Regions from separate parts of the Lysinibacillus sp. 10T31 genome, predicted to be linked through region 3. Evidence: riboswitches for the same ligand, from Rfam matches in the RefSeq annotation. Region 3 holds a riboswitch; each other region holds the start of a gene.
What was found. A riboswitch is a leader RNA that binds a small molecule or an ion and turns the genes downstream of it on or off. The one in region 3 is predicted to bind cobalamin.
Positions count from the first base shown of each region.

Region 1: it holds a riboswitch for cobalamin, as region 3 does, so the genes downstream of both, AC1DCY_RS21030 (FecCD family ABC transporter permease) here and AC1DCY_RS08690 (hypothetical protein) in region 3, are expected to answer to the same signal.
Region 2: it holds a riboswitch for cobalamin, as region 3 does, so the genes downstream of both, metE (5-methyltetrahydropteroyltriglutamate--homocysteine S-methyltransferase) here and AC1DCY_RS08690 (hypothetical protein) in region 3, are expected to answer to the same signal.

Region 1 is NZ_JBFTHS010000044.1:28,567-39,321, forward strand. It holds gene AC1DCY_RS21000 (ABC transporter ATP-binding protein) at 1-988, opposite strand, end outside; gene AC1DCY_RS21005 (ABC transporter ATP-binding protein) at 981-2,744, opposite strand; gene AC1DCY_RS21010 (MarR family winged helix-turn-helix transcriptional regulator) at 2,815-3,258, opposite strand; gene AC1DCY_RS21015 (precorrin-3B methylase) at 3,601-4,290, opposite strand; gene AC1DCY_RS21020 (ABC transporter substrate-binding protein) at 4,341-5,339, opposite strand; gene AC1DCY_RS21025 (ABC transporter ATP-binding protein) at 5,399-6,172, opposite strand; gene AC1DCY_RS21030 (FecCD family ABC transporter permease) at 6,173-7,261, opposite strand; cobalamin riboswitch at 7,352-7,535, opposite strand; gene AC1DCY_RS21035 (DNA topoisomerase III) at 7,876-10,050, shown strand.
Region 2 is NZ_JBFTHS010000012.1:62,575-73,329, forward strand. It holds gene AC1DCY_RS09125 (ArsR/SmtB family transcription factor) at 181-507, shown strand; gene AC1DCY_RS09130 (SRPBCC family protein) at 504-920, shown strand; gene AC1DCY_RS09135 (ATP-binding cassette domain-containing protein) at 1,273-4,443, shown strand; gene AC1DCY_RS09140 (Dph6-related ATP pyrophosphatase) at 4,570-5,259, shown strand; gene AC1DCY_RS09145 (YjcZ family sporulation protein) at 5,747-5,863, opposite strand; gene AC1DCY_RS09150 (hypothetical protein) at 6,112-6,726, opposite strand; gene AC1DCY_RS09155 (VOC family protein) at 6,890-7,312, shown strand; gene AC1DCY_RS09160 (histidine phosphatase family protein) at 7,393-7,974, shown strand; gene AC1DCY_RS09165 (hypothetical protein) at 8,004-8,456, shown strand; cobalamin riboswitch at 8,550-8,728, shown strand; gene metE (5-methyltetrahydropteroyltriglutamate--homocysteine S-methyltransferase) at 8,904-10,755, shown strand, end outside.
Region 3 is NZ_JBFTHS010000011.1:80,703-91,457, forward strand. It holds gene AC1DCY_RS08675 (adenosylcobinamide amidohydrolase) at 1-843, opposite strand, end outside; gene AC1DCY_RS08680 (FecCD family ABC transporter permease) at 840-1,841, opposite strand; gene AC1DCY_RS08685 (ABC transporter substrate-binding protein) at 1,838-2,803, opposite strand; gene AC1DCY_RS08690 (hypothetical protein) at 2,937-3,167, opposite strand; cobalamin riboswitch at 3,196-3,378, opposite strand; gene AC1DCY_RS08695 (acyl-CoA dehydrogenase family protein) at 3,465-5,132, opposite strand; gene AC1DCY_RS08700 (class I adenylate-forming enzyme family protein) at 5,134-6,636, opposite strand; gene AC1DCY_RS08705 (MerR family transcriptional regulator) at 6,629-7,018, opposite strand; gene AC1DCY_RS08710 (hypothetical protein) at 7,125-8,087, shown strand; gene argS (arginine--tRNA ligase) at 8,099-9,766, opposite strand; gene AC1DCY_RS08720 (YwiB family protein) at 9,766-10,197, opposite strand; gene AC1DCY_RS08725 (threonine ammonia-lyase) at 10,403-10,755, shown strand, end outside.

The sequences.
Region 1 (10,755 bases), on a different contig from region 3:
AGCTTGTAGCTGCCTGTGCTAACTGAGACAACGGCTGCGTAAATAAGCGGATATACACCATAAATGAAACAATAACACCAAATGTAATGGAACCTTTCATTGTTAGTGCAGCACCTACTACACAAACCACAACATAACCTAAATTTCCAATAAAGATCATGAGCGGCATCATCATCCCTGACATAAACTGTGCTCGCCAAGCGCTATTAAAAAGACTCTCATTGATTTCATTAAATTCTTGCTTCGCCGCTTTTTCACCATTATAAACCTTCATGACATCATGTCCTGAATAGATTTCTTCAATATGGCCATTTATTCTACCAAGGTCCTGCTGCTGGCGAACGAAATACTTGCGGGATTTGGATATAATAAAGGTCATAAATACAAATCCAATGAAAGTTGCAGCAATGGCAGAAAGAGCCATTGTAACATTAATAGTGAACATCATAATCAAAGATCCAAAGAACATAACTGCCGCTGTCACTAACGAACCAATACTTTGGTTTAGAGACTGTCCAATCATATCCACATCATTCGTGACACGACTTAATACATCGCCATTCGTTGTTGAATCAAAATATTTCAACGGTAATCTATCGATTTTGTTCGAGATATCAGTCCGTAACTTTTTGGATACTCGCTGAGTAATTGTAGCCATAATAAACGCCTGAATATAATTGAAAATAAAACTCAGCCCATACAAAATAGCAAGGAACAGACCAATTTTTCCGATAGCCGTAATATCAATCTCACCAGCCATGCCATCCATTATCAAATCGGTGATCTCACTAAGCTTATTCGGTCCAATGATTGTGAAAATTGTTCCTACAACTGCTAATACAAGAGCAAAGATTATCGCTGGTAAATAAGGTTTACAATAGGCAATCAACTTCGCCCAAGGCTTTTTGAAATTCTTGGGCTTTTCTCCAGGAGCCATATGACCTGGACCACCTGGACCTTTTCGAGGCTTATTTTGTGTATTAGGCATTTTCCAACTCCTCCTTCGATAGTTGCGAATAGGCGATTTCCTGATAAGTGTTACAAGTTTTCAATAATTCACTATGTTTTCCTATACCAACGATTTTACCTTCATCAAGAACAATGATTTTATCAGCATCTTTAATCGTTCCAATTCGCTGTGCCACAATCAATGAAGTTGCACCTTTCGTTTCTTTTTTCAAAGTAGAACGAAGTTGACGGTCTGTTTTATAATCTAATGCAGAGAACGAATCATCAAAAATAAAGATTTCTGGATTTCTATTCACTGCTCTTGCAATAGAGAGACGTTGTTTTTGTCCTCCAGAAAGATTTGTACCGCCTTGGGCAATCGTTGCTTCATATTCGCCCTCCATTGTCTCCACAAATTCTTTACCTTGGGCAATTTCCACCGCTTTTTTAATCTCCTCATCTGTTGATGGAGACTGGCCGTTATCACCGTAGGTAACATTAGATTTTACTGTCCCTGAAAATAATACGACTTTTTGTGAAACGTATCCGAGTTTATTATGAAGAGCTTCTTGTGCATATTCTTTCACATTAATACCGTCGACTAATACCTCTCCCTCAGTAGCATCATAAAACCTTGGGATTAAATTAATAAGCGTACTTTTACCACTACCTGTAGAACCAATGAAAGCGACTGTTTCGCCTTTATGTGCTGTAAAGCTAATATCTTTTAACACATAGTCCTCTGCATTAGGATATTTAAAGCTAACATTACGCAGTTCGATTTCACCTTCGATTCCCTTAGGCGACGATTGTCTTTCTCCATTAATAATTGTTTGAGGTGTATTTAGTACTTCATTTATACGTGCTGCCGATACTGCTGCTCTAGGTAGCAAAATGAATGTCATTGATAATAGCATAAATGCCATAACTACCTGCATTGCATAAGATGAAAATACCACCATATCACTAAACTTACCGATTCTATCCATACCCGCTGCATTATTAATTAAATGCGCTCCAATCCAATAGATAGAAAGAGTTAAACCTGACATAATCAGACCCATCCCCGGCTGCATAAGGGCCATAAGGCGGTTTACAAAAAGATTTGTATCAGTTAAGTTGTTATTTACTTTTTCAAATTTTTCTTCCTGATACCCTTGAGCGTTATAAGCATGAACAACACGAATACCAGTTAAACCTTCTCTTGTTACTCGGTTAAGATTATCTGTCAGTTTTTGAACGACTTTAAATTTCGGTAGCACAAAGATGATCAGGTTACCTATCAAAATAAGTAAAACAATGACAGCTACTCCTGTTGCAGCTGACCACTCCCAACTTTTCCCCATGATCTTCAAAATAGCCCATGTTGCAAGGATAGGAGCCTTAATCATAACTTGAAGACCCATTGCAACAGTTTGCTGTATTTGCGTTATATCATTAGTAGAACGAGTAATAAGACTTGCGATTGAAAAACCATTAATTTCCTCCATAGAGAAAGATAGAGTTTTGTCAAATACTCCTTTTCGCAATTCCTTTGAAAGAGAAGTTGCTACTCTTGCCGCAAAATAGCCTACAATGATTGCCAATATCATACTGCCAAGGGCACATAAAAGCATCTTCCCTCCAGCTGACCATATGTCGCTCGTATTACTGCCCTCTGTTTGTACAAGTGTCGTAATTTTAGACATATAATCCGGCAACTTCAAATCCAGCCAAACTTGCCCTACAATGAACACAATACTGGCTACGATTAGCGTCCATTCTTTTGGTTTTAAGTATTTAAATATTTTCAACATGTTTGCAGTCCTCCTTATTTAGTTAGCATGCTAACTATATAGTAATAAAAACCTCAAAATTGCATCTTCTTCAAGATTCAATATTCTCTTTCATAGCATCCATCACTTCAAAAAAAACCTCAAGTTTCTCTTCCGGGATACCTGTTAGTAATTTTTGTTCAAGCATTGCTCTACGCGTCATGATACTGTCATGTATTTTCAACGCATCTTCTGTTAAGACAATTTTTTTGAGTCTTGAATCATAGGGAACAGTTTGCCTATTAATCAATCCATTACTTTCCATAGATTTCAGTATTCTCGACGCTGTTGATTTGCGAATAGAAAATTCTCGTTCAAAATCTTTTTGAAATACATCTGTATCTTGATTTTTGTAAAGATAACCAATCGTCCAACCATGCATTGCAGTAAGGTTATCTCTTTCCGTTTGAATAGTACATATGGTTTGATCCAATTGTCTTCTCATTAAAAGCGATAATGTACGCAACTCTAACCCAACTGATCTCCTTTTGCTCAATTTTCTACCTCCAATATTAGACTGTTAACTTTAGTAGTGTTCCTGTGGGGCATGTCGTATTTAACTCAATACATAATTTTATTCGTAAGACGCTTATGCCATTAGGTGAAAGATGGATCATGTTCAGATTTATCTCCGTATTCAGTTTGCCATATTCACTGCAAAAAATTCAACAAAAAAGCAAAACCACTTTTTAATTATAAAAATAAGTGGCTTTGCTTTGAAATAAAGTATGTTGATGAATGTCAAAATAACAATGTTCGGAAAATTCCATTAAAGCTTTCTACTTTCTATTGCTTTCGATCTTTTTTTCATGATTTCATTTACGGAACTATTTTCATATCATTGATTACCTGGGTGATCTTTTATCATTTGCCAATAGTCTGCATCTTTTGTTCTTTTGTAAAATTTGTAAAATGGTTCTTTATGGTGAGCAAGTTCTTTATAGAACCTAATTATTTCCTGCAAAAGATTTTCGATATCTTGTACAGGAACTTTTTTCACAAATAGCTCTCCTGCCTGTGCATTTTTCCCCATCGGAACAGCCCCTAAATACACATCAAAGCTATCTTTCTGATAGACAAGCCCAATATCATCATAAACGGCATTATAGCAAGCTGATGCACAGCCATTCATATTAATGCGAATCCTGCTTGGTACTTCCAAGCCTTCAAGCTGCTGATACAGCTCCTCTGTAATCTGTGCTGCCTCCATTTTATCGCCATCACAAAAATCACAAGCCTTCATAGCTACAATCTGTCCTTGCTTTGCAATATATAAGCCCGCTTCTTCCAACTTCCTTTTGGCCGTCGTTAATTCTATTGTCGGTACGGATAGTAGTATACTGTAGGACGCAGAATATTTAATAGCGCCACTCACTCCGACTACCTCCGCGATTGTTTGAAATTGTGCTGGTGTATAATGTTTGTTAATAATGCCAGGACTCACAGCAAGACGCGTAAATTCACCTTCTCTGTTTAACTTAGCAAATGTTTTTTCAGGAATATTATGGCTAAAAGCATTTATAGTCATTTTTACACTCCTCCTATAAAAAAAGCTAGCACATGGCTAGCTCCTCTTTTTTATTGAAAGCTTTCTGGATAAAATCCTTGTGCCAAAATTCGAATTGCTTCAGCCGCACGAACACCTTCGGATGCTGCTGATAGTGGTAAAATAACGAAACGTCCGTTTAATACCGCATCCGTTTCTTTTAGTGCTGGATCATTTTTTAGGAAATTAATTTTTTCTTCAGCAGTAGTTGAACCATAGTCAATTACAACGATAACTTCAGGGTTGCGCTCAACTACATCTTCTTTTGAAACAGTTGCCCAGCCAGACTCAACATCACCGAAAATATTTTTTCCACCTGCTACTGTCACAAGTTCATTCATGAAGTTTTGTGCAGCAGTGAAAACATCTTTCTCACCACTATCAAATACAAGAATACGTAAATTACCCTCCTCTTGCGGAAGCTTCGAACGAATGTCCTCTACATCTTTTGTCATTTGCTCAATTAACTTTTCTCCACGCTCTTCCACATGGAATATCTTGGCGATGTTACGAATATCGCCGAAAATATCCTCTAACTTAGGATTTTTAATGCTTGAAGATGTATGTAAATAAGTGTGGATGCCAAGTGCTTCTAGTTCTTCTGGTGTTCCGACACCCTTCTCACTAAACGCGCTTTTCCAGCCTGCATATAAAAAATCTGCGCCTGAATCAATCACTTGTTCCTTTGTTGGGTATTGCTCAGCTAATACCGGAACTTTTTCATACGCTGCCTGTAACGGTGGATAAATTGCATCATCTAAATATGCTGTTCCGACCATCGAATCCTCTAAGCCTAACGCTAGCATAATCTCTGTCACATGTTGATTTAAGCTAATCGCTTTTTTAGGTGCTTCCGAATAGACTTGTGTCGTATTGTTATTGTCAATCGTTACTTCCGTTGCTCCTGCTTTTGCTGGTTCTACTTGTTCACTTTGCGATGCTGAATCTTGTTTTTCCCCGTTACCACAAGCCGCTAAAATACTTAGCATTGCGATTGCAAGAACAAGCCATACGCTTTTTAATGTCTTCATGTCTACTTCTCCTTTTTTCTAAAAAATATATAGAAAGAAATCTAAGACTCCTTAACTAACTATAAAAATTGCTCAGATATATAATAAATATGCGGCTTTTTCGTGACAGGATGTACACTAACTTCCGCATGTACACCAAACACCTTTTGTAGCAATGAGGGTGTTAATACATCAAACGGAGTTCCATACGCCGCAATTTCTCCGTCCTTTAAAACATAAATTTTATCGCAATAAGTTGCTGCAATATTTAAATCATGCAAGGCTACAATGACCGTAATCGGCAAGCTCTGTATTAAATCCATGAGCTGGAGTTGATGCTGAATATCTAAATGATTCGTTGGCTCATCTAATGCCATGACCTTAGCCTGTTGCGCCAAAGCCCTTGCAACAACGACCCGTTTTTTCTCACCACCAGATAATGAACTAAAAGTACGTTCACTTAAATGCAGAACGCCTGCTTGCTGCATCGATTCCTCGACAATAGCTAGATCTTCTTTTGTATCCACTTCCATAAGCCTTTTATGCGGTGTACGTCCCATTGCAACAAGATCCTTAACAGTGAACTCAAATAGCACTGGTGTTTCCTGCCCTACGACGGCTAGTTGCTTTGCTATCTCCTTTGAAGATTGCTTGTAAATATTTTCATTAAATAAAAATACTTCTCCCTCTTGGGGTTGTAGCATACGGTACATATTTTTTAATAGGGTCGATTTCCCACTGCCATTAGGGCCAATTATGCCCACAAACTCGCGTTCTTGAATATGTACAGAAACATTGTTTAATATTTTCACCTGCTGCACAGCAAAAGTAAGGTTTTTTGCTACGTATACCATCTAATTCTCCTCCCCGAAAGAATACATTTGCTTACGCAACATCCATATAAAAAATGGGCATCCGCATAAAGCCGTAATAATTCCAATCGGCATTTCCTCAGGTGCAATCACAATGCGTGCAACTGCATCAGCCCATATTAAAAATATCGCACCAACTAATGCACTGACTGGCAGTACAAACTTATAATTTGAGCCGACAATCATACGTACGATATGTGGAATAATCAGACCTATAAAGCCAATTGCACCACTTACAGCAACAAGGACACCTGTTAATAGGGAAATTAATAAAATTAGTAGCAATCGAAATTTCTCTAAATTAACCCCTAGCGTAACAGCAGATTCTTCGCCTAGTAAAAGTAAATTCAAATGACGTGCATGGAGACGTAAAACTACGTAGACGACCGTTAAAACAACGAATGGAATCAATAAATTCCCCCATTTTGCTCCAGCCAGACTTCCCATCATCCAATACATCACTGCCTTTATGCCGCCCTCTTCTTTCGCCATCATCAGCATAAAATTCGTCATTGCTGACAAAACTAGTGACACGGCAATTCCGGCTAATAATAATCGAATAACTGAAATTCGCCCCTCAACTCGTGCTAAGAAAAACACGATTAGTACTGCAATCGTCGCACCTATAAAAGCCGCAAATGATAGCGCATACATACCCAAAAATGAAAAAGCTCCAAGTAAAATAACAGACGTCGCACCGACAGATGCACCGGAAGATACACCCAAAATATAGGGGTCTGCGATTGAGTTGCGAACTAAAGCTTGAATAGCAGCTCCCGAAATAGCAAGACCCGCTCCGACTATTATGGCAAGTACTACGCGGGGAGTACGAATTTGCCATATGATAATTTCCTGCGAACGACTCCAATCTTCTGCAATTCCAAGTGGATTGAACGGGATATGCGACAAAAAAATACGCCATACAATACCAGGTGTAATAGATACAGAGCCTACCATTATCGCTAACGTCATTGATATTAGAACGACACCAGTCAATACTAATAAGAGTAGGTTGATTTTTCTTGTTGTTGGATTTTTCAAAACGCTCTCCTCTCTTAAAGCAAAGGGCATAAAAAAAATCCCCTTGTCACAAGAGGATGTCATAGTTAAATAAAGGGCGTCTCTTCCCAGTCACTACAACCATCCTCGTGGTTCTATGTAAGTTTGTTACTTTTATTGGCAGGTCTCCTGGCTCAGGTTCATCATCTATACGCCTTCCCATAGCTCGCTACAGTGACTATTGTATAGACTCTCCATTACAGTTGCGGGACAGCATCGGATTTGCACCGATTTCCCTTTTAAGCAAACGAACAATGTCATTCGCACCAACAAGAATTATTAAGTTATAAGAGGAACAATATCAGAATATTTTCCAGATAGCAATTATATTATATAATACATTAAAGTAAAAATATTAATAAACGAGCGTTTAATAGCTGTAAAATAGAACTATTAAACATTAATTATTTTTAGAAAAATAAATATATTTAGCCTTCTTCTCTATATTCAATATCACAACGTAATCCCATTAAAAAAAGAAAAAACATTAGCAGATGAATTTTCGGACATCTTTTAGTTTGAAGAGCAGTCCGATAAACACAATTATTAATATTACCGTTATACTGAAAATTAATTTATAATTAATATACAAGAAGTTGTAATTATTATTAATAGGAGAAGGATATATGAAAATAGTAATTGCAGAAAAACCAGATCAAGCTGCAAAATTAGCTGCCCCCTTTTCTTTTACAAAAAAAGCTGGTTACTTTGAAGTTAAGCCTAACACATATTTTCCAGATGGAGCACTAATTACATGGGCGATAGGACATCTATGTGAATTGAAAGCACCTGAGGAATATAATCCAACATGGAAGAAATGGACATTAGAAACATTACCGATTATTCCAGATCGATTCGAATATAAAGTGACAAAATCAAAATATAAACAATTCAATGTAATTAAAAGTTTAGTAAAAAGACCTGATATTCGAGAAATCATCATTGGTGGTGATGCTGGGCGTGAAGGTGAGTTAATTATCCGCACCATTTTGAGAGTATGCGGTGTTAATAAACCGATGAAACGTCTATGGATATCATCTTTAACAGAAAACGCTGTAAAAAATGGGTTTGCAAACTTACTACCAGAAGAGAAAACACGTGATATTTATTTTGAAGCACTAAGTCGTTCATGTGCAGACTGGCTAATTGGCATCAACACATCCAGATTATACACGGTACTCCTCAAACGAAATGGCGTGAAAGATGTATTTTCAATTGGTCGTGTACAAACACCTACACTTGCACTAATAGTAAAGAGAGAGCATGAAATTGCGAATTTTAAATCAGAACCATTTTGGGAAGTGGAAACAGAGTTTAATTTTAATGGAAAAATGTTAAAAGCAAAATGGCATAAAGATAACATTTCAAGGGTTCAAGAGGAACGACAAGCTATTGCGATTGCTAATTTCTGTATCAATAAAAATGTAGAAATTAATAGTATTAAAAGAGAAACAAAGGAATACGCTCCTCCATTGTTATTCAACTTATCTGCATTACAAGCTACAGCAAACAAGGCCTATAAATTCTCACCACAAAATACACTGGATATTTTGCAAAAGCTTTATTTAAAGGGCGTAGTTTCCTATCCAAGATCTGATTCACAATTTTTAACGAATGAAGAAGCAAAAACACTACCTAAGATACTAGAGCATTTAAGTAAAATTGATAAATCTAAAGGTCTTCTTCCGCCCCCAACAAGTTCAATTATGAATAATAAAAGATATGTGAATGAAAAAAAAGTAACCGATCACCATGCAATTATTATTACAGAGCAAATACCAGACGTAGCGAAGCTAAGTACAGAAGAAGAAAAAATTTATGATTTAGTTGCAAGACAAGTCATTGCAGCACATTACAACAATGCCATATTTTCTTACACAACGATTCATTCACTTGTCGATAAACGTGCAGAATTCATCTCTAAGGGCAAAGTGCTTATGGAAGAAGGTTGGCGTAAGGTAATTTATCATTCTAAAGAAAACTCACCTACAGACAAAGATGAACTACTTCCCCTATTACATGAAAATGAGCAAGGTATCGTTGCGAAAGCTAACGTAAAAAAAGGTGAAACCCAACCACCAAATCGTTATTCTGAAGGTAATTTGATTACCGTAATGAAAACAGCTGGTAAACATTTGGAAGATGCGGAATTAGAAAAGGTCTTATCGAAAACGGAAGGATTAGGTACTGAAGCTACACGCGCTAGAATTATTGGTACATTAAAAGATCGAAACTACATCGAAGTTAAGAAAAACCAAGTCTTTGCAACGACTAAAGGTATGTTACTAATTGAGGCACTAGGTGAAAGTATCTTAACTTCCCCTTCTATGACAGCCAAATGGGAGCAACGACTTTCTGAAATTGGTGAAGGCAACGCTTCTCCTAAAGTATTTATGGAACAAGTAAAAAAGCTTGCTGACAAATTGATTTCAGATGCTAACATGCGTGAAAAGGAATGGGCATTTAATCAAAATGCAGTCGATAAAATCACTGCAAATAATCCGTACAATAAAAGATATAATAAAGAAAAAACAGTAGTTGGGAAATGTATCCTTTGCGAGGGGTCAATCATAGATCATGGCACTTTTTACGGGTGTTCAAATTATAAAACAGCTAATTGTAAATTCTCGGTTTCAAAGAAACTTTTAAGAAAAACTATTTCACAATCCAATATAAAAAAACTCTTGGCAGCTGGTGAAACAGACTTGATAAAAGGATTTAAAAAAGGAGAGAAAACTTTTAATGCCCACCTTATTTGGGATGAAAAAGAACGTAAAATTAATTTTAGATTTCCACAATAACTAACAATTCTACTTTCAACATATCGTTGAAAGTCTGTAGCTTGTATTAAGAATTTAATAATAGCCTTGATAAACAAGTAAAAAGAAAGTGCGTGTTTTAAAAAAAAAAAATCAAAACGTGCTCTTTATATATTTTATTGAATCATTCTTCTCTAAAAAAGATCGATCATTTCTATGATATTTCCTCCATTAAAGTGCCCTTTAATGAAGAAACATGCCAGAAATTATATTAAGCATGCTCTTTTAATATAGCTGTTTTCTCAAAGATTGTTGCTTTTGATTTTGCTATCTTCTTCGATTAAAGCACCCGTTCGTATGATAAGGTCAGCCAGAGGAAATCTGGTTGACTATTTTTTATTCAATTTATAGATTGATAGTAGCCTGGTCGAACGGAAACACCAGTGGGACTAGATCCCGACAACTAAACTGTTCGCCTTTTATAGGGTGATTTTTATTTAACCCCTCACTGTTTTATCAGTTCTTCTTCAAGTAAACTGCCCCGTTAGCCATCCATGTTGCTTAAAGTCAACACTACACCTCAGAAAATGAAAGATGATTACGTTCTTTCATGGGAGTTCAAGAAAGAAAAACATACTAAGATTAGTAGTGCAGACCAAGGCATTGGTTCGTACTACTATTTTTTTATATAGTAGAGGTGAAGAATAGGTCGGGCAGCTCTTTGGATCTTGAATCCGTAAAAAAAAC
Region 2 (10,755 bases), on a different contig from region 3:
TAAAAAGCATCCTGAATACAAGTACGCGGTGGAGGACAAGCTCAGCAAATTTTATTCGTATTAATGATAGAAGAATAAAACGAATGCAAATATCTCAAAATAAAAAATTGATTGGAAACTAGATGGTGTCATATAATTGGGACACCATTTAGTGTCCAATTCATAAGGGGGAGGGGGATTTTGAGCGACAAGACTCAAGAGCGTGATGTTTATGCTGCTATTGCTGATCCAACAAGGCGCCAATTAATACGCTTGTTGGCAGATGCGGAAGAATTACCTCTTCACGAATTAACGTCTCAATTTCAAATGGGTCGCACAGCAGTTTCTAAGCATTTGGCTATCCTAAAAGATGCCGATCTCGTAATTGCTCGAAGGGTTGGTAGAGAAACGAGGTATCGGTTGAATGCCGGTCCGTTGAAGGAAATTCAAGATTGGATATCGTATTACGAAGGATTCTGGAAAGAAAGAATGGCTATATTAAATCTTTTATTGGAGGAAGAAAAATGACAGCAGATGTATCTTTAGATTATCAATTTACAAGTTCAATTGAGAAAGTTTGGAACGCATTAACGGATTCAGACACTCTTGCAAAATGGATATGGAAAAATGACTTTAAACCGATCGTAGGACATAAATTCCAATTCCGAGCTGAGCCAAATGAATGGTGGGATGGAATTGTCAATTGCGAGGTACTTAAAGTGGAAGAACCTCATACATTATCTTACACTTGGGCAAGTGCCGGAGAAACTACTACTGTGACATGGACGTTGACAGAAGGTTCTGATGGAACTACACATTTACATTTTGATCAAAGTGGATTCAGTGAAACAACGAAAGCTCGCCAAGGAGCAATCGAAGGAGCTAAATACGCATGGATTAACAATGGTAATCAGCTCGAAAAAGTGTTAGCAGAACTGTAAAAAAATGATTTCTTCATCATGATACCTGCTTTTCAAGATCAAAAGCAGGTATCAAATAGGAAATGAATAAAATAAACTGTTCATCAACAATTGGACGCTTCCGAAACACGGAAAGCGTCATTCTTTAACTTCTTTCAGCAAAGGCTGAAAGAAGTTAAAGCCTCTGGCCGATTCCGGACGCATTGTTTATCTGCGCGAAAGCGTAGCGACAGCGGCAAATGTTTTCTGTAGCGAAAGCAAAGCGTCAGCTACAATTATGCCGAGGCATAATTAATGGCATGTCATAAACATAACAAATCCAGTTGTAGTTATGCTAACATGACATTACTAGATGAAATGGAGAGAATATCCGATGAAAATAAATCAATTAATTGCTAACAATATAAATCGTTTAGATGTCGGCTTGCCGGAAGATCAATCTATAGGCATTGCTGGATTGTCTGGCTCTGGTAAAACTACATTTTGTCAAACAATTGGTGAAGAATCTAAGAAGCGTCTTGTTTCTTTATTGCCAAAGGCTGAATATCAGTATTTGTTTCCTAATATTATGGAAACGAATTTCAGTGCCATTAAGATGGAAGAGATGCCTTTAGTCCTTTTTCTCGGGAAATCATCAATTTCTACTAATCCACGTTCAACGGTTGGTACCCATACAGGCGTTTTTAAAGAGGTTCGTGAAAAGCTTGCAGATAAGTTTGATCTTTCGCCAGAGGTTTTTTCCTTTAATAATGCATTAGGCTGGTGTCCTGCATGTAAAGGACGTGGAACAACTAAAAATGTCGAATGCAAAAAGTGTGAGGGCAAGCGATATAGTCCGGAAGTTGAGCAGTATAAACTAGAAATATGGAATCAACCACTTAGTATTTCGGATATTAACAATTTAAGTATTGAGGCGATTTACTCCCTTTCAGAGGAATTAAATATTAGTGAAGAGAGACAACATATTCTTAAAAATATTATCGATATGAACATTGGTTACTTAACTATAAATCGGATCATGGGTACGTTGTCTGGAGGAGAATTAACTCGACTGTACTTGGCAGAATTTATGGCCGCTAGTGAAAATACCGTGATTATTATTGATGAAATTTCTGTTGGTCTTGACCACCAAACCTTGTTGAAAATTTTGGAACAGATTAAACAATTGGGCTATAAAAATCAAATTTGGCTTATTGACCATTCTGATACGGTGCTCGATACAGCTGATGAGCAACTATTCTTCGGACCAGGTAGTGGGAAATACGGCGGCAGAATCGTCGAAGAATCACCACGTCCAGAGCCAATCCATTGGGAACGAAATCAGGCAATACCTACAGACTTTTATCAATTTCATGATCTTTACTGTCGTAATATTGAAATGGCTGACATTCACATTCCTAAAAATAGACTAGTAACCGTTACAGGTGAGTCTGGCTGCGGGAAATCGACCCTTGTCAATGAGTGTATCTCTAAGGATTTCTTAAAACGATATCCAAAAGATAAACTGGTCATGGTAGGACAAGATCGCAACCAATCGATTACTAGCCGATCGACTGTTGCAACGTTTCTTGATATTAAACGAAAAATGACGAAATACAGTGACAACATTGACGATATTTTCCAACGTTCTATTGAAGACATTATTGAGGAGCTTCCACATGAAGATATCGCTCATAAACGCTTAAGTTTACTAATCAAACTTGGGCTTGGTTATTTAACGTTGGAAAGAAAAACACAATCTTTATCGACAGGTGAATTTCAATGTGTTCATTTAGTTTCTGAGCTATTTTCGAATTCAAGAAATCCTCATACACTGTTTATTTTTGATGAGCCATCAAAAGGTTTATCGCAAAATATTTTAAACCAATTCATTGATAGTGTCAGGGACATTCTACAAGATGAATCCGTCTCTATTATAATGATTGAACATAATGCCTATATGATAGACAGCTCTGATTTTATCGTTGATTTTGGAGAAAGACTGCAGGAACCTGTGCGACATCTTGATGTTGTCAGTCATGATGATTATTTTAGCGAACATAACAATACAAGTAGTGATGCTTCATTGCATATATCTTCAACACTAAATTCAAAAAAAGGCATTCAATACTTAGAAGAAAATCATATTAGCTTTTTTAAAAATGCTGAAAACATTTATAAAGGCGGTATTTTAAAAAGCTTATCATCTATGGCTCGATTAATTTATGGTGAATATGAATCCGCAACAATCGCACCCGTCGTTGCCATTGATTTAGAAAGACACTTGTATAGTCAGTATAGTTTTTTATATGAAATTGGTGGCCTGATCAACCATATTGTGGCTGCACATCCGACGAATAAAGATACAAGAAGCTTCGATTTCTTTAGTCAGGAAAATCATTGCCCTAGCTGTTCTGGTCGCCTGCAAATTGAAAAATTTGATTTCGATATAGTTATACAAGACAAAACAGTGCCATTCTGGGATGGCTTATTACATCCAGACGTGATGGAAGTATTAAAATACTATCAATATCCGAAATTGCAATTCCTTTTTGATGAGATCAAGAATGAACTGGGTCAAGATATTAGTAAAAGCTACAATGAGATGTCAGATGAAGAAAGACATACCTTCCTATATGGTTATTGGGAAAAATCATTTTATGATAAAGCAAGTAAGTCCTCAAAAAAATGGGAAGGTTTTAATTTTATCCTTGGACGTTATATCGTTATTTCGAAATCAATTATTAAAGAGCAAATGAAAGAATCAAAAGAAATGATTGCCTGTCCAATTTGTCAAGGAGCCGTGCTTAACCATAAGAAAAAACTAACATTTGGAGACACTGATATTCGCGAGCTTATTCATCAACCAATCGATCAGGTCATAAAAACGGTAGGGAACTTACCAGAGCTTGAAAAACTAAAATCTATTGTAGGCGGCGATATGACTCTTACGGAAGATGTCTCCTTACTTCCTAGAGAAACACAAGTATCTTTGAAAATGCTTGAATTAGATCTAGCAAGCTTTGCCGGTTATGAAATAGTACTAAATAATGTTTTACCTTTCTGGGACAAAATTAAAGACAATATCGAAGTAATAAGTAGCAAAAATCTAATTACAATTTGCGATTTTGCCAACATTGACGAAACGAGAGAAACCATTATTGATCAATATTTCACTAATGGGAAATACAAAAAATTAACATACGTCTATGAAGCATTTGGCTACAAAAAAATTGTGACACAAATTAATAAAATTAAAGCAAGTCATAAATGTCCATTCTGTAATGGGAAGAAAGTCATTTCAGAAGACAATCTCCATGATGGCGTCTATAAATTATCCGTACCATGTGTTAGTTGCTCTGCAAGTGGCATCAACGATGAAGGACGTAAGGAAATTGTCGAAGGCGTAGACGTGCAAACATGGCTAACTGGCAAAGTAAGCGACGTTGTGGATGATAGCTTACTCTCGGAAGCTGTTGCAGATATTCCAATTTTCAACCGTATTCGTGAGTTGAATAAACGAGATATGATGGCAATTTACCAAAGACTTGAGCAAAATAATTAAATCAAGCGGTATTGGAATGCTACTTCTAATAGACTCATTTGCAATAATAAAATTGCAAATGAGTTTTTATGATATTCTGAGGAGGAGCTTAAAAAAGTCATTAGAAATTAAAGGGGAAAGATATGCATGGCACAATTAATGGATTGGAAAAATAATGCTCGAGGGCATAAATTTATAGCTTCTTTTAGCGGAGGAAAGGATAGTGTCTTAGCTTTATATAAAGCAATGAAGGTTGGAGAAGCACTTGGATTAATCGTCATGCTGGAGGAAGAAGGGGAACGTTCCAGATCCCATGGAATGCCTCCGGAACTCATACGTGCTCAAGCTAAATCTATTGGCTTACCTGTTTATACTGCAGCAGCAAGCTGGACAGAATATGAAAAAGTATTTATGCGCCTTTTAGAAAAAGCTAAAAATCAAGGGGCAGAAGTGTTAGTAACAGGAGACTTAGATATGCCTGAACATGGCTGCTGGCATGACAAGGTTACGAAGAATGCTGGATTAAAACTAGGCATGCCTTTATGGGAAATGGATCATCGTGAAGCAGTTGAAGAGTTCATAAACCTAGGATTTGTCACAATCATTGTAACGGTTAATTTATCTTTGGGCATGCGCGAGGAAGATCTAGGGCGGACGTTAACCCATGAATACATAAAGGAGCTTGAAGCTCGAGGTGTTGACCCTTGCGGAGAAGGTGGAGAATTCCATACTACAGTATTAGATGGGCCAATTTTCAAACAACCTATTCCAGTTCGTAAATGTGACATTATTAGAAATGAAGAATATGCTTTTTTGCCATTAGAACTAGATCAATAACTAAATCATACAGATAAGTGCAGAAGAGTGTAGTTGTATATAGCGGAATAAAAACTTTAAATACAGAGAATAACATGGGCATCCTCTATCTATTTGAGGTGGGATCTCATGTTATTTTTTTGTCTGTATGCAAAGAATGTGTTTATTTTGATATGTAGTTTAGTAGCAATAAGGTATTTTCGTCATAAGTGTCATTAACGAATATATTTACATAAATTATATTATTCGTATTTATGTTGTTGAACGGCAATTTCACCATCAGCTGAACAGGTCACTAATTAAATAAAACACAATAGTTGCTAGTATTGTTTTTTACTATCTCAAAAACGATACTCAGTACCTAGCCAGATGCGACTTAATTATATACTTTGATTTAAGAAAATATTAAAAGGGTCACCGGAGGATTGTGACCCTTAGTATATATTTGAAGGGAAAGGATAACTTTATATTATCCTAATAATTATGGGATAGGTGGCGGTATTGGATATTAGTAGAATCCGATAAAGCTAGTGCCGACAATAATCAATAGAATGAATAGAACAACGATTAGCGCAAATGCTGAACCAGTACCATAGCCGCCGCCATTTCCGCAGTATTCAGACATAGTAATTACCTCCTTTCTACAATCTATAATATGAATAGTTGTTAAAAGGAATTGCGATATTTAACTACTCATCAAATTAAAATTTTTAAAAAAATAAAAAAGATCACTGATGTAAAAGTGACCCTGAAATATGATGATAAAAAGCTAAATATAAAAAGTCAGAGAATAATATAAGAATGATTGATTATGTCGATCCTCCTAATTTCACTAAAGTACGCGTTAGTTAAAAATAAGGAATGAAACTAAACTTAATTAGGTTTAATGTATTCTCCTGTTGATGCATTAAAGCCCGCTGCTTCCATTTTTGTTTGGTCACTATTCCAACCTATTACTAATAAAAGGGGTACATTCCTCTCTGTATCTTTAATTAGCATAAAATTATACCCTTTAGCCCAATCTTTACCAGGATAAATATTGCCCATTTTCAATGCTTTTTGAAGCAACTCTGGTGAATCATACTTAATATCATTCGTTTGTATAAACTCTTTTTTAGGGTAAGAAGAAGTACCATCCCTCGTTAAATCATTTGTATAATCTATTTTTCCGTCATGAATGGTTACTAAAAAAGCCTTATTAGTTTCTGGCACTCCAAATAAAATATTCCAATGCTTTCTTTTGCCGTTACTTCCAATTGACTTCCCAGGCTTATCTAAATCAATATTTATTGCATCTATTAATTGAGCATTTTCATTCCATTTCAATGCTGAGGGGTTTGCTAATTCAATCGCTTGCTTTATTGATAATTCTTGCTGTTCATCGGCTTCAAATGTTTCTTTAGTTAATTGTAGAGAACTAGCAGATACTATCTCAATAGTATCAATTGGAACTAATAAAAGTAAGACAACAAAAACAATTCTTTTCATTTTCTCAAGCCCTTTTTTAGGTGTATTGTTTCCAAACCGTAATCAAATATTCTGCGTCATTAGTAAAAAACATTTGTGAAGCAATTATTCCAATGACAAAAAGGGATATATTGGATTATGAAGAATACTATTAACCAACCTATAAAATTCAGGAGTGAGGGAATTGGAAATTACTCAAGAACAAAAGTCGTTATTCAGTAAAATTGGCTATCTCTATTTACCGGCTAATAATATCGATGAAACAATTGAATGGTACCAACATAAGCTTGGATTTAAGCTGAAAACACCCAAGTTTCAGGATGATATTGGCTTTGTAGCGGTAGTAACAACGCCAGAAGGAAATGTTGTATTACTCCTTGTAGAAACAATTGATCATACAACAGTAGATTTTTTACGCGATGGTCGCCTGTATCAAACGTTTACGTTGAATTGTCCAGATCTTGAATATACACATCAATCATTAAAGAAAAATGGTGTAGAAGTTACCGAGATAATTATGCGTGGAGAAAATGCTAAATACTTTGTCTTTACCGACCCATCAGGTAATCACATAGAGGCTGCTTGGTCTGTCTGGGATTATATGTAATCAAAAAGAAAGCGTTATTTTGATCGATTTATTTTCTAAATAACGCTTTTCTATTTGTTAAGAAGAAGAGTGGTGATAAAGTGGAGTTGATATTTATTCGTCATGGCCAAGGTGAACACACATTAGCCATACCAAATAGCTTGCATATAAAAAATCCTTCATTAACAGCAAAAGGCATAAGTCAAGCGAAGTTGTTAAGGAAAAAGTTTCTTTTAACGGATGAAGATATAATATTTATTAGTCCTCTTAGAAGAACGCTGGAAACTACATTAATTTGGACTTTGAATGTTGATTGTCGTAAGATAGTAAGCCCATTGGTATCCCCACGAATATTCCCTTTCCGCCCAAATGGAAAAACATTGCCTTGTGATAAAATCATTAACTTAGAAACAATCAAAAAAGATTACCCGAACCTGGAAATGGATATGAATGTACCTTATGATTTGTGGTCTACCGGTATTAATACTTTGCCTGATAGTCATTTCAATAACATTGCACAAGAATTTATTGCAAATTTAAAGCTGTTAAAAAAGGATAAGATTTATATAGTTTCACACGATGGTACTATTACTGCATATCGCCAATTGATTTCTGGCCGAAATTTATCCAGAAGGGACTTTCCTGATGAAACAGGATGGTTTCAAATTAATGTTGATTTATAACTATCACATTACAAGGTCTGTTCAAAAAGATGATTTTCAGCAGAACAGGAGCTATTTTTGAGAAATGGCGCATATATACGCAAGCTTTGGTTTATAGTGAGACCAAAATTCATCGTTCAAGTGAGGTGGAGTTGAAAACCATGAGCGCTAATGAAAATCAGCGGATTCTCTATACAGTTTTCGAAAATGAAATTCAATTGCCGATCCTGGATATTACTCATCCCCTATTTAACGCAAGTATTGATGAACAGGCGTATCATTTGAGCTATCTCAAGTCAGCCAGGAGCATTGAATCATTAAAAAAGATGCCTGGTTTTATCCGCAAGATCTTTGTGAGAATGTCTAATGTTGACAATTCCTATCTGAGCGGCATGCGTACTTTGCTGTACAAACTTGGCCCCAACTTAAGCCGAGGGATAACATTAAGTTTCCGGGATAAGTGGGCGGTGAAGCAAACCTCTTTCATGGGGCTCCGGATATAATATAGATTTAACAATAAGAATGTAAGTAGTTTAATATTTGTCAGAAAATAATTTCTACTATTCTGAAATATATGTTATAGTAAGACCATAATTGAATATTGTGTAAGAATTGGTGCCAAATGAAAGTTTGGCTTAAAAGGGAAGTCGGTGCAAATCCGATGCTGTCCCGCAACTGTAATTCGGAGCAAATCACAAATGCCACTGGGGAACCGGGAAGGCTGTGAGGCGTATTGATGAAAAGCCAGGAGACCTGCCAATTTCTAGTACACACCAAATACCTACGTGGAAATAGGTGGTGAAATGTGACCCTACAGGCACTGTGCGACGAAGAATAATTCATGCGAAAGTCACTTTTTTCGTATTGTTTTTCATTAAATTTTTTACATGTAGCAGCCATTTTCCAAAAAGGAGAATGGCTTTTTATTTTTTTATGAAAGGGAGATTGACATGAACTATACTAGTACAATAATTGGCTATCCATACATTGGAGAAGATCGGGAATGGAAAAAAGTATTAGAAACATTTTGGCGAAATGATCTATCTGAAGAGGACATTCAGGTAAAATTAAAGAAAATACGTTTATCTAGGATAGAAAAGCAGCTACAACTTGGGATAGATATGGTAACAGTTGGAGACTTCACCTATTACGATAGAATGTTGGATACTGCCGTTATGTTTGGTCTAATACCTAAACGCTTTAACTGGCAAGGAGGAAAGGTAGATTTACATACCTACTACAGTGTAGCAAGAGGGAACAAGACAGCGGTAGCGAGTGAGATGACAAAATGGTTTAATACAAATTATCATTATATTGTTCCTGAGTATGAGGGACAAACCTTGCATGTAACTGAAAATAAAGTGTTAGCCGATTTTTTAGAGGCTAAGGAAGCTTTCGGTATTATTGCAAAGCCTACATTGATTGGACCTTATACATTTTGCAAGCTAACGAAAGGTTACAGCAAATTAACGCAGGTTGAATATTTATTATCCTTACTACCGCTCTATTCTCAGGTATTAAAAGAGTTAGTGGATGCAGGTGCTAATTGGATTCAATTAGAAGAACCGTCCCTTGTCACGACACTTGATACAGCAGACATTAAGCTTGTGCAAGAAATATACTCCCAGTTAACTGTAGCCGTACCAGAGGCTAAAATTATGCTACAAACATATTTTGAAGCATTATGTTCATACGAAACATTGATCACACTGCCTGTTCAAGGTTTTGGCTTAGATTTCGTTCATGGCTATAAAGGAAATATGGAATCGCTTCGTCAGTTTGGTTTCCCTAGTGAAAAAGTATTGGCAATTGGAGGTGTAAATGGTCGTGATATTTGGCGTGCAAATCTTGCGGAGCTCAACTCTACGATTCAAGCAATCGAAAACCTAAGTAATGCCGTAGAGCTATGGATTCAACCTTCTAGTAATTTACAACACGTACCAATAACAACCTCTCTTGAAAATGAAATCGATCCTGTTCTAAAGCAAGCACTTGCTTTCGCAGATGAAAAAATCGTAGAAATTGTCGATATAACTAAATTTAGACGAGAAAAAGATGTTATCTTAAATCATAATTTGTCAGAAAGTATGATGGCGATTGAAGCTCTGAAAAATCATCCAATCCGTCAAAACAATAGGATTCATCAAGCAGTTCAAACCGTGACAATTCAAGATTTCGAACGACACAGCGATTTTTATCAACGTCAAAAGATTCAACAGCAAGCATTAGGATTACCACTATTTCCAACGACTACAATTGGAAGTTTCCCTCAATCTGATGAGGTCAAAAGGAATCGTAATGTTTGGAGAAAGAAACAATTATCGAATGAAGAATACGAAGCATTTATAGAGCATGAAACAAAGCGTTGGATTAATATTCAAGAAGAACTAGATATCGATGTACTAGTTCATGGTGAATTTGAGCGTACTGATATGGTAGAGTATTTCGGTGAAAAACTTACCGGTTTTGCATTTACGAAAAAAGCATGGGTAGTATCATATGGATCTCGTTGTGTAAAGCCTCCTATCATTTATGGAGATGTCTCATGGGCATCACCAATAACCGTGAAGGAGTCCGTGTACGCTCAAAGTTTAACAAATCGTTTTGTGAAGGGGATGCTTACGGGGCCAGTGACAATTTTAAATTGGTCCTTTGTGCGAGACGATATTTCACGAAAAGATGTAGCTTTTCAAATTGCATTAGCACTTCGCAAAGAGGTTGAAGCCCTCGAAGGCGCAGGCATTTCCATCATTCAAGTTGATGAACCAGCACTACGAGAAGGTTTACCGCTTCGCAAAGAAG
Region 3 (10,755 bases):
CTTAATATAACGTTCTGTAACAGCGAAATTTTCTTTTGTAATGACTGCACGCTGCTGATGTTCAACTGATGCTGGCATCATTGTAATTTGTGGCTTTGGAATTTCTGGATGTGCATAAGTTGCAACTCGGGCATGATAGACCTCTTCGATTTGCGAAGCGATTAATACTTCGTGTGGCGCCCCCAATGCCCGCATCCGACCTTCCTCCATAAGTAATAATTCATCACAATAGAGGGAGGCTAAATTCATATCATGCAGTACCATAATAACGGTCAAACCACTTTCAATTGCTTCCTTTCGCACCATATCTAAAATTTGACGTTGATGGGCAATATCTAGATGGTTCGTTGGTTCATCTAACAGCAATATTTCCGCTGTTTGTGCAAGCGCTTGGGCAACAAAAACTCTTTGCTGTTCACCGCCCGATAAAAATTCCATCGGTGTCTGTTCATAGCGTTTCACACCCGTTTGCATCATCGCATGTTGGACTGCCTGTTCATCACGATCAGTCCAGCTCGAAAAGAAGCCTGTTTGATGTGGATAACGTCCAAGTGATACTGCCTCTCGAACACTGTTTGAAAAGGCATTTGCATGTAATTGTGGTAGCACCGCCATTTTTTTTGCTAATGCACGCGCATTGTAAGAGCTAATATTTTTACCATCTACTAATATAGTGCCTGCGGTTGCTGGTAGTATGCCACTTATTACTTTTAACAGTGTGGATTTCCCGCTACCATTCGGGCCTAAAATCCCTAATATTTTGCCTTTTTCAACGGAAAAACTTATATCTTGGACGATAGGTACGTCTTCATAGCCGCCGGAAAGATGTTCAACAACAATCATGCCCGTACCCCCTTGCTTCTACGTTGCTTATAAAAAATATAAGAAAAAACGGGCGCTCCAATAAATGCAGTAATGACACCAATCGGTAGCTCTCTTGGCATAATAATTGTTCGTGCTATTAAATCACAAATAATCAGCAAAGTTGCCCCATTAAAAAATGATAATGGCAATAAATGACGGTGATCGGAACCCCAAACCATTCTCGTCATATGAGGCACGACTAAACCAACAAAGCCTATCGTTCCAGAAACAGCTACCGCAGCTCCTGTCAACATGGACCCACCCACTAAAATAATATATTTACTGCGCTTAACATTGACACCTAAATGCTTTGCGCGTTCTTCACCATATAACAGAACATTTAATTCACGTCTTTGTGTCCAAAGCATAATGGAGCCAATTATGACAAACGGGATAATCATCTGAACGTATGGCCAACCACGCATCGATACTGAGCCGAGCAGCCAACCAATCACTTGGCGTAGCTCCTCACCAGATAATGCGATCATTAATGAAATCAAAGAACCTAAAAATGAACTAAATATAACTCCTGTTAAAATAAGAGTTTCCATTTTTAGTGAACGGTCTACTATTCTAGCAAAGCCCATAACAGCAAACATCGTTAATATGGCACCTATCATACTAAAGGTTGGCAATGTAAAATGACCGATTACAGGTATTGACACACTAAAGAAAATCGTCATCACTGCGCCCACTGATGCACCAGAGGAAACACCTAACGTATAAGGATCAGCCAAAGGATTTTTTAATAGGCCTTGAAAAGCTGCCCCTGCAATTGCAAGTGATGCCCCTACAAGCCCTGCTAGCATCACTCGAGGTAAACGAATCTTCCATAAAATATTGGCAGCTGTTTCATCAGCCGCCCTATTCCACAATACTTCTAATGGAATATGAACTGAGCCTATCGCTACACCACACCAGATGCTAATGATTAAAAGCGTAATTGCTGTTACATAGGCTGCAATTGTTTTACTCATTTAAACGCCTCTGGGTAAACGGCCTTTGCTAATTCCTCAAAACCATCTGCTAACCGAGGACCTTGACGACTTGTCGTACTTTCATCCACTTGTACAATAGCCTTATTTTTTACGGCAGTTATTGTCTCAAAGCCTGGACGTTGTGGAATTTTCGTTAAAATATTCGGTACATAATTATATGCCACAACAATGACATCTGGATTTTTCGCAATAATTTGTTCAGCTTCAATTGGATACCAGCCATTTACATCTGCTGCTACATTTTCAGCATGAATCATTTCTAGCATTTCATTCATAAATGTACCTTTACCAGCTGTATAAACCTGTGGCTCATCAGACGATTCTACAAAGACTTTCTTTGGCTCAACACCCTTAAGTTTTGTTTCAACTTCTTCAACTTTTGCCTTCATATTTGCGACTATTTTTTTAGCCTCTTCTAGTTTCCCCGTTGCACGACCAAGCTGTTCAATCGTTGTGTAAGTTTCATTAAAGTTTTTTGCATCCGCTACAACAAATACTTTCACACCGGCAGCCTCAAGCTGTTCAATTGCTCCTTTTGAATAACTCATACCCGATACATGTGCAAAAACGATATCTGGCGTTAACGCAATAATTTGTTCAATATTATAATCTATACCGCCAACCTTATCTTTTTTAGTAGCCTCTGGTGGATAATCATCATTATCTGTCACGCCAACTATTTCATTATTTAAGCCAAGGCCAAATAAAATTTCTGTGTTACTCGGAATGAGTGAGACAATTTTTTCAGGCGGTGCTTCAAGCGTAATTTCCTTGCCAGTAGCATCCGTTATCGTCATTGGGAATGTTGCTTGATCTACTTTTGATGTCTCTTGTTGCTCAGAAGATGACGGCTTTTCATTTGTCGCCTCTTTTGTATTACATGCAGCAAGTAAGCCAATAGCTAAAAATGCTGATAACCCTATTTTCCAAATTTTCTTCATGTGAATCCTCCTTAGTCTATTTGCGCGTATAGTTTTGATTGTTTTTCTGATTGATCGATACATTTTAGTTTTTTATCGCCTAACATTTCGGGGTTATCATCAGCATTGCGAACTTCCAGCCAACATGTTGAGTTTATCTCCCCAAGTTTTTGAGTTTATCACCTAACATTGTGAATTTATCGCCCAACTTTTTGAGTTTATCACCCAACATTGTGAATTTATCGCCTAACTTTTTGAGTTTATCACCTAACATTGTGAATTTATCGCCCATGTTTTCAAATTTATCGACATTCATCTTCCAAAACAAATACCCCTCATCATAAAACAATGAGGGGGTCAAATTTGCACAAAAATACATATACAAAATCCACCATCCTATCCTCGTAGGCTACAACGTGTTTTCTATAAAGGCAGGTCTCCTGGCTCGTGCTCCATACGCTTTTTCAAGCCTTCCCGAAATTTTCAGTGGCGCAGATTGAAAAAACTCACACATACAGTGGCGGGACCGCATCGGAATTACACCGATTTCCCTTTTCACTTTACTTAAGTAAAGAACCTTTATAATATTCAGTTGATTGTATTATACATGAAAATGAAAGAAGTCGCCTCCATTCGAGACGACTTCTAAACAAATCAATTATGCCCGGCATACTTAAAGAAATTAGACGATATCTGAAAAATACTGTACCGTTTTCATTGGTGCACCCATTTCTCGTAATGCCCATGTGTTCTCTAAATAAATATCTGCTAGCTTCTCATATTTGCCACCGAATCTTTGTGCCCATTCGACTGCTACAACACTTTCATATAAGTGCGCCATTTTCTCTGCGACCTTTTTTGCCTCAAAAGTTTTTGTTGCATCATCTAAACGGCTAAATGTTTGCAAAGTTGAATCTAGTGTTGCTAATTGCTCCACGACAATTTCGACTAATGGACTGGTAGCTAGTTTTTCTAGACGTTCTTCCATGACACGAACAAACATTTCGTGCACACGAAACTTATCAACTAAACGAATGAGCTCTAAAGCTAAAATATTCGCAGTCCCCTCCCACACAGTAAGTACCTGTGCATCTCGTAATAACCGAGGTGTAACAAAATCTTCAATATAGCCGTTTCCGCCATGTAATTCAATGGCTTCACTTGCATAATGTACAGCTTGCTCTGCCGTTTCTTTTTTCATAATAGCAATATACAAGCGATTCAAAATGATGTCCTCTTTATTCCCCTGCCCACTAGTTACTTTATCGTACAGCTGAATAAGATCAAAAACTGCGGCAACTTCTACATGAAGCTTGGCAGCGAATTTCCCTAGTGAATCCTGAATCATAGGATATTGCGTTAAAGGTTTACCAAAGGCATGACGATTTGTCACATAATGCTTCGCCTCTAAATAACCGCGGCGCATAATGCCGATAGAAGCAACCGCATTGCAAATTCTTGATAAATTAAGCGCCTCCAGCATATAGTAAATCCCTTTATTCGGGTCACCGACAACATATGCTAGTGCACCATCAAATTCCACCTCACCAGAAGGTACTGCTCTAACGCCAAGTTTATCCTTTAAACGCCGAATGCGCAGGTTATTAACTGTGCCATCCTCATTTCGCCATGGAACGGCGAACAATGTTAAGCCCTTTGAGCCTGCCTGAGCCCCTTTCATACGCGCCAATACCATGGTTACTCCACACATTCCAGCGTTAGATGCAAAATATTTTTCCCCATATAAACGATACTGCTTGCCATCCTGTCTGGCCTCCACAACATTCGCCCCAACATCAGAGCCACCTTGGCGCTCCGTTAAAAATGTAGCCCCCTCATATAGCTCTGTATCTCCTGTTGCACAAACATGTGGTAAAAAGCGCTCCTTCACCTCATCACTCGCATAATGATCAAGTAAATAAGCCGTTGCCATTGTTAAAGTAACAGGACAGTAAAAGCCTGGTTCAGCATGTGATAGTATATAGCCTTGAGCAAAGCTATACACATAATTACCCTTTTTACCTAATTGTGGAATATCTTTATGCACATAGCCGACAATGCCAGTATTGTACGTCTCTTCAATTGTTTTTTTATAGCCATCATTGACCCAAATCTCTGACACTTCTTCACCATAGGCATTATACCTTTGTAATCGAGGTTCACCCTCTCTATCCGTATGTTTGGCTCTCACATCAATATCTCCAGCACAAAGCTCACCGAAATCTGTTAACTCACGTGTGGCATATTCCGCAAACTCTTTATCTAGCATCATTTCTAAAACTTTATGAAGTGTCTCATTATCTTTAAAAAAGTTTGTTGTTTTCATATCTTCCTGCTGTAAAACTTTCATGCTATCTCACCTCTTGTCCCTTCAAGGATTGTTTTAGTATTTTGCCCGATGCATTTCGTGGTAGCGCTTCCACACGTTCAAAGATGCGTGGAATTTTATATTTAGCAAGATGCTCCTCCAAATAAGCTTTAAGTTCGTCCACAACAATTTCCGTTTTAGCGGCATAAACAGCCTTCACTGTTTCTCCCCACTCCGGATGTGGCACACCGATTACAGCCACTTCAAATATCCCCTCATAGCTCAACATACTATCTTCAATTTCTTTCGGGTAAATATTCACACCGCCTGAAAAAATAACATCCTTTTTACGATCGACAATCCAAATAAAGCCGTCTTCATCTAAGCGAGCTAAGTCACCTGTTTTTAGCCAGCCATCTATAAATGCAGCCTTTGTTGCACTATCATCCTTGTAATAGCCCAGCATATTGCCCTCACCGCATATCACAATTTCTCCTACTTCACCAACACGGACATCCTCTCCATTGTCGTTAATAATACGCAACTCTGCTCCAAGTGGTGCACGCCGACCAACGCTACCCGCCTTCGTTGCATGCTCTTCACCAAACATTATTGAACCGTTTGGACCAGCCTCTGTTAAGCCATAGACACACGTTAAATTTTCTGTTCTGAAAGCTTTTTGTAAATGGCGAACTTCGCTTTGTGATAAAGGCGCTCCACCATAAGCCCACCATTTCATCGATGATAAATCAGCTGTTTGCAACCTCGGCAGTTGGGCAGTTAACAAATAAGCAACCGGTGCGCCAAAGAAATGCGTTGTTCTTTCCTGCTCAATTGAATCAATAAATAAATCAGGTGTAAATGTTGGCGTTAGCACATTTGTCGAGCCTACAAGTACTCCTGCCATTAAAAATAAATGTAATGGGGCTGAATGCGTCAACGGCATCATAAGAAGGATCCGGCTTTCTGGCTTCACTTCCATTTCCACTGCAATCATTTGCGCTACAGTTAAAATATTGCGATAGCTAAACAACACACCCTTTGGTTTTCCTGTTGTACCCGAGGTATATAAAATCGTTGAAACATCATCTTCATTCAACTGGCAATCAATTGTTTGAATGCTTGCATGTTGAATCAGTGTTTCATAGTTTAGCCAACCAGCCTGCTCTTGACCAGTTTTGATTTTCAAAGGAATTATCGTGATATTTTCGACTGCTGCAAAAATTGCCTCATGTACTAGAATAGCCTTAGCATCAGCATGCTGTGCTACATACTCAACCTCTTGCAACGTAAATTTCGCATTTACTGGAACGACAATTGCTCCAACGCGCTGAATAGCAAAATAGCTAACAATAAACTCTACAACATTAGGCATAAAAATAATCACTTTATCGCCTTGCCGTACCCCCTGCTCTACTAAAGCATGACTAAGACGTGTCACTTGCTCATCTAAATCACGATAAGTCAATCGTCTCCCCTGACAAACAACAGCTTCACTCATAGGGTACTTTCGCGCATTACGTGCTAACAAATTCGAACTATTCATCGTCCATCTCTCCCTTTAAAGTCGCTAATTTTTCTGTAAATATGCCTTGTAATTGCAGTAATTCACTCTTCATTTGTGCAAGCTCTGCTATTTTGCTATCAATCTCTTGAATTTTTTGCTCCCCATATTCGACCGTACGCTCCAACTGTTGAATGCCCGTGCGATCAAAATCAAACAGCAACACCATCTCCTTGATCTCCTCAAGTGAAAAACCGTAACGCTTCCCCCGGAAAATAAGCTTAAGCTTCGCTAATTCTTTTTTTGAAAAGGTTCGCTGATTAGTAGATGATCGATTAGGATTAAGCAGCCCTAGCTCCTCATAATATCGAATTGTCCGTGTTGAAACATTAAACTGCTTAGCCACTTCTTGAATCGTCCTCAATATCATCTCCCCCTTCCGATTTTCATTCAGTATACCATTGACGCTAACGTAAACTTCAACAAGATTTCTGAATTTTGGAGAAAATTATCGATTTAAGTAGATGAATTTGAATATTACGGTGGTGCTGTTCTTCCGTTTGCTGGCTCTATCCATCATTTTGACCTTTCTATCCACGACTTTGGCGGGGCTTTCCGTCATTTTGACCTTTCTATCCACGACTTTGGCGGGGCTTTCCGTCGCTCTGGTGGTTCTTTCCGTCGCTTCGACGATTCTTTCCGTCGCTCTGGCGGTGCTTTCCGTCGCTTCGACAATTCTTTCCGTCACTCTGGCAGGGCTTTCCGTCATTTTGCCTGTTCTATCCATCACTTTGGCCTTTCTATCCACGACTTTGCCTGTTCTATCCATCATTTTGACCTTTCTATCCACGACTTTGCCTGTTCTATCCATCATTTTGACCTTTCTATCCACGACTTTGACGATTCTATCCATCATTCTGGCCTTTCTATCCACGACTTTGACGATTCTATCCATCATTTTGACCTTTCTATCCACGACTTTGATGACTCTATCCATCATTTTGACCTTTCTATCCACGACTTTGATGACTCTATCCATCATTTTGACCTTTCTATCCACGACTTTGCCGGTTCTATCCATCATTTTGACCTCCCTATCCACGACTTTGACGATTCTATCCATCATTTTGACCTTTCTATCCACGACTTTGCCGGTTCTATCCATCATTTTGACCTCCCTATCCACGACTTTGGCGGGGCTTTCCGTCGCTTCGACAATTCTTTCCGTCACTCTGGCGGTTCTTTCCGTCACTTCGGATTTTATCCGTCGCTTCGATGATTCTTTCCGTCGCTCTGGCGGTTCTTTCCGTCACTTTGGGCTCTTTCCGTCACTTCGGCAGGACTATCCGTCGCTCCAAGGGTTCTTTCCGTCGCTCTGGCGGGTCGTCCCGTTGACCTCGCGGCTCTTTCCGTCGCTTCAACAGCTCAGCTCTAATTATCAAATCCATTTCAACACAAAAAACCCCCCGGCACATTGTCGTGCCGGGGGCTAGAAAGACTATTATTACATTTTTTCCGGTGCAGATACGCCGATTAAGCGTAATGCGTTGGCAATTGTTGTACGTACAGCAGTAATAAGGGCTAAACGAGCTTCTGTTAGCTCTTTATTTGAAGCATCTAACACTTTTTCAGCGTTATAGAAGCTGTGGAATGCAGCTGCTGTTTCTTGAATATAGTTGGCGATACGGTGTGGTGTACGGTGCTTCGCAGCATCTGCTACCACTTTCGGGAAGTCGCCCACTTTTTTCAGTAAATCAATTTCTTTTTCTGCAGTTAACAGAGTTAAATGATCTGTTGTAGCAGCAAAGCCTTGCTCATTTGCTGAGCGTAAAATTGAAGAAATACGTGCATGCGCATATTGTGCATAATACACTGGGTTTTCATTTGATTGAGATACAGCAAGGTCAAGGTCAAAGTCCATGTGAGAATCGCCAGCAGTTTTCACGAAGAAATAACGAACTGCATCTAAGCCAACTTCTTCTACAAGCTCACGCATTGTAACAGCGTTCCCTGTACGTTTAGACATTTTGAATTTCTCACCGTTTTTATAAAGCTGAACCATTTGGATGATTTCTACTTCAAGTGTATCACGGTCGTAGCCAAGCGCCTGAATAGCAGCCTTCATACGTGGGATATAGCCGTGGTGGTCAGCTCCCCAAATGTTAATTAATTTATCGAAGCCACGTACAATTTTGTCCTCATGGTAGGCGATATCTGGAGTCAGATATGTGAAAGAGCCATCATTTTTAATTAACACGCGGTCTTTATCGTCACCAAATGTTGTTGAACGGAACCAAGTAGCACCGTCTTCTTTAAATACATGACCATTAGCTTTCAGTTTATCTAACGCTACTTCGATTTTGCCGTTTTCATATAGTGAAGTTTCTGAATACCACACATTAAAGTTTACACGGAAGTTTGCAAGGTCTGTTTTTAACTTGTCTAATTCTAACGCTAAACCATGTTGACGGAAGAATGCAAAACGTTCTTCATCAGTTTTAGATAAAATTGTATCGCCATGCTCGCCTGCTAGTTTACCAGCGATTTCAATAATATCTGAACCGTGGTAGCCATCCTCCGGCATCTCAGCATCCATTCCTAAAGCTTGCTTATAACGCGCTTCAAGTGAATACGCTAAGTTATTAATTTGGTTACCCGCATCGTTAATGTAGTACTCACGAGATACTTCGAAACCTGCCATATCTAGCACATTACATAATGAATCCCCTACAGAAGCTCCACGCGCATGACCTAAATGAAGATCACCTGTTGGATTCGCAGATACGAATTCAACTTGAACTTTTTCTCCTGCACCAGCATTAGAACGACCATAATCAGCACCTTGCTCAAGCACTGCTTTTACTACACCTGCTAAGAAATCTTTACGCACAGTAATATTCATGAAGCCAGGGCCAGCAATATCGACTTTCTCAATATCTGTACCTGCTGTGTCAAGATTTTCTAAAATAGCTTCTGCAATCGCACGAGGTGGTTTTTTTGCTAATTTCGTTAATTGCATAGCAATATTTGTTGCATAATCTCCATTTGCTTTATCCTTCGGTGTTTCAAGGTGAATATTTAACTCTGTGCCAGCCTCGACTAAGCCAGCTTTTTCAACAGCCTGCGCAATCGCTACTTTAATGGCTTGTTGTACTTGTTCTACTGCGTTCATCATTGTACCTCCGTAAATGTAATGTCTAATGTATAATTGCCAACGGTTTGCCCACCCATTAGTAAATCGTACTGTACATGGAAATCTCCGCTTACTACCTGCTTTGTAAACGTCATTTCTTTCGTGTCTATGACGAGTGGCATTGAACCGAAATCACTTTCATAATGACCCATTTGTTGTTCAATTATGTTAAGTGGTAGTCGCATTTTTACTGCTCCAGTACGCATAATTAATGCCTGTTCATTGCCTAGCTTCATAGTTGTGCGGATGGTTTTATCCTCCTGCACCTCTTCATATTTCAAATATATGCTTCCTGCTTTTTCAAGTAGCTGCCCTGTCAGCAACATTTCATAACCTTCAGACTCCCCTTCAATCGGGCAAATCTTAGAAATGAGCTTAATGTTCACCTGCGATCTTGCTTCGTTCGCCATTATGGACGCTCCCTTTTATTGTTTTTACTATATCCTTTTTATTATAGGATGAATCCTTATATTTTTTCAAGGTAGAAGTGAGTATTCTATCCGATGTGGCAGTAATTTGCTCATTATTAAATGATTGACATAAACAGTCTATAAATCTACAGTTATATTAATTAGTTGGAATATTCAATCATTTTATCGAAATGAGGGCTGCTATATGTTAACACTTGAACAAATTCATGCCGCTAAACAAAGAATTTCATCTTATTTATATGAAACACCTATTATTCGTTTAAATGGGCTCGATCAACTTTTAGGATGTCACGTCTATATAAAAGCCGAGAATATGCAAAAAACAAACTCCTTTAAGCTTCGAGGAGCTCTCAATAAAATGCTTTCCATGCCGGTAGAACAATTACGAAAAGGCGTAGTCGCTGCATCCTCAGGTAATCATGGCAAAGGTGTTGCCTATGCTGCCAAGTTATTAAATAGTAAGGCGACAATTGTTCTTCCAGATTCAGCTCCTACCATTAAGGTTGATGGCATACGTGCCTTAGGTGCAGAAGTTGT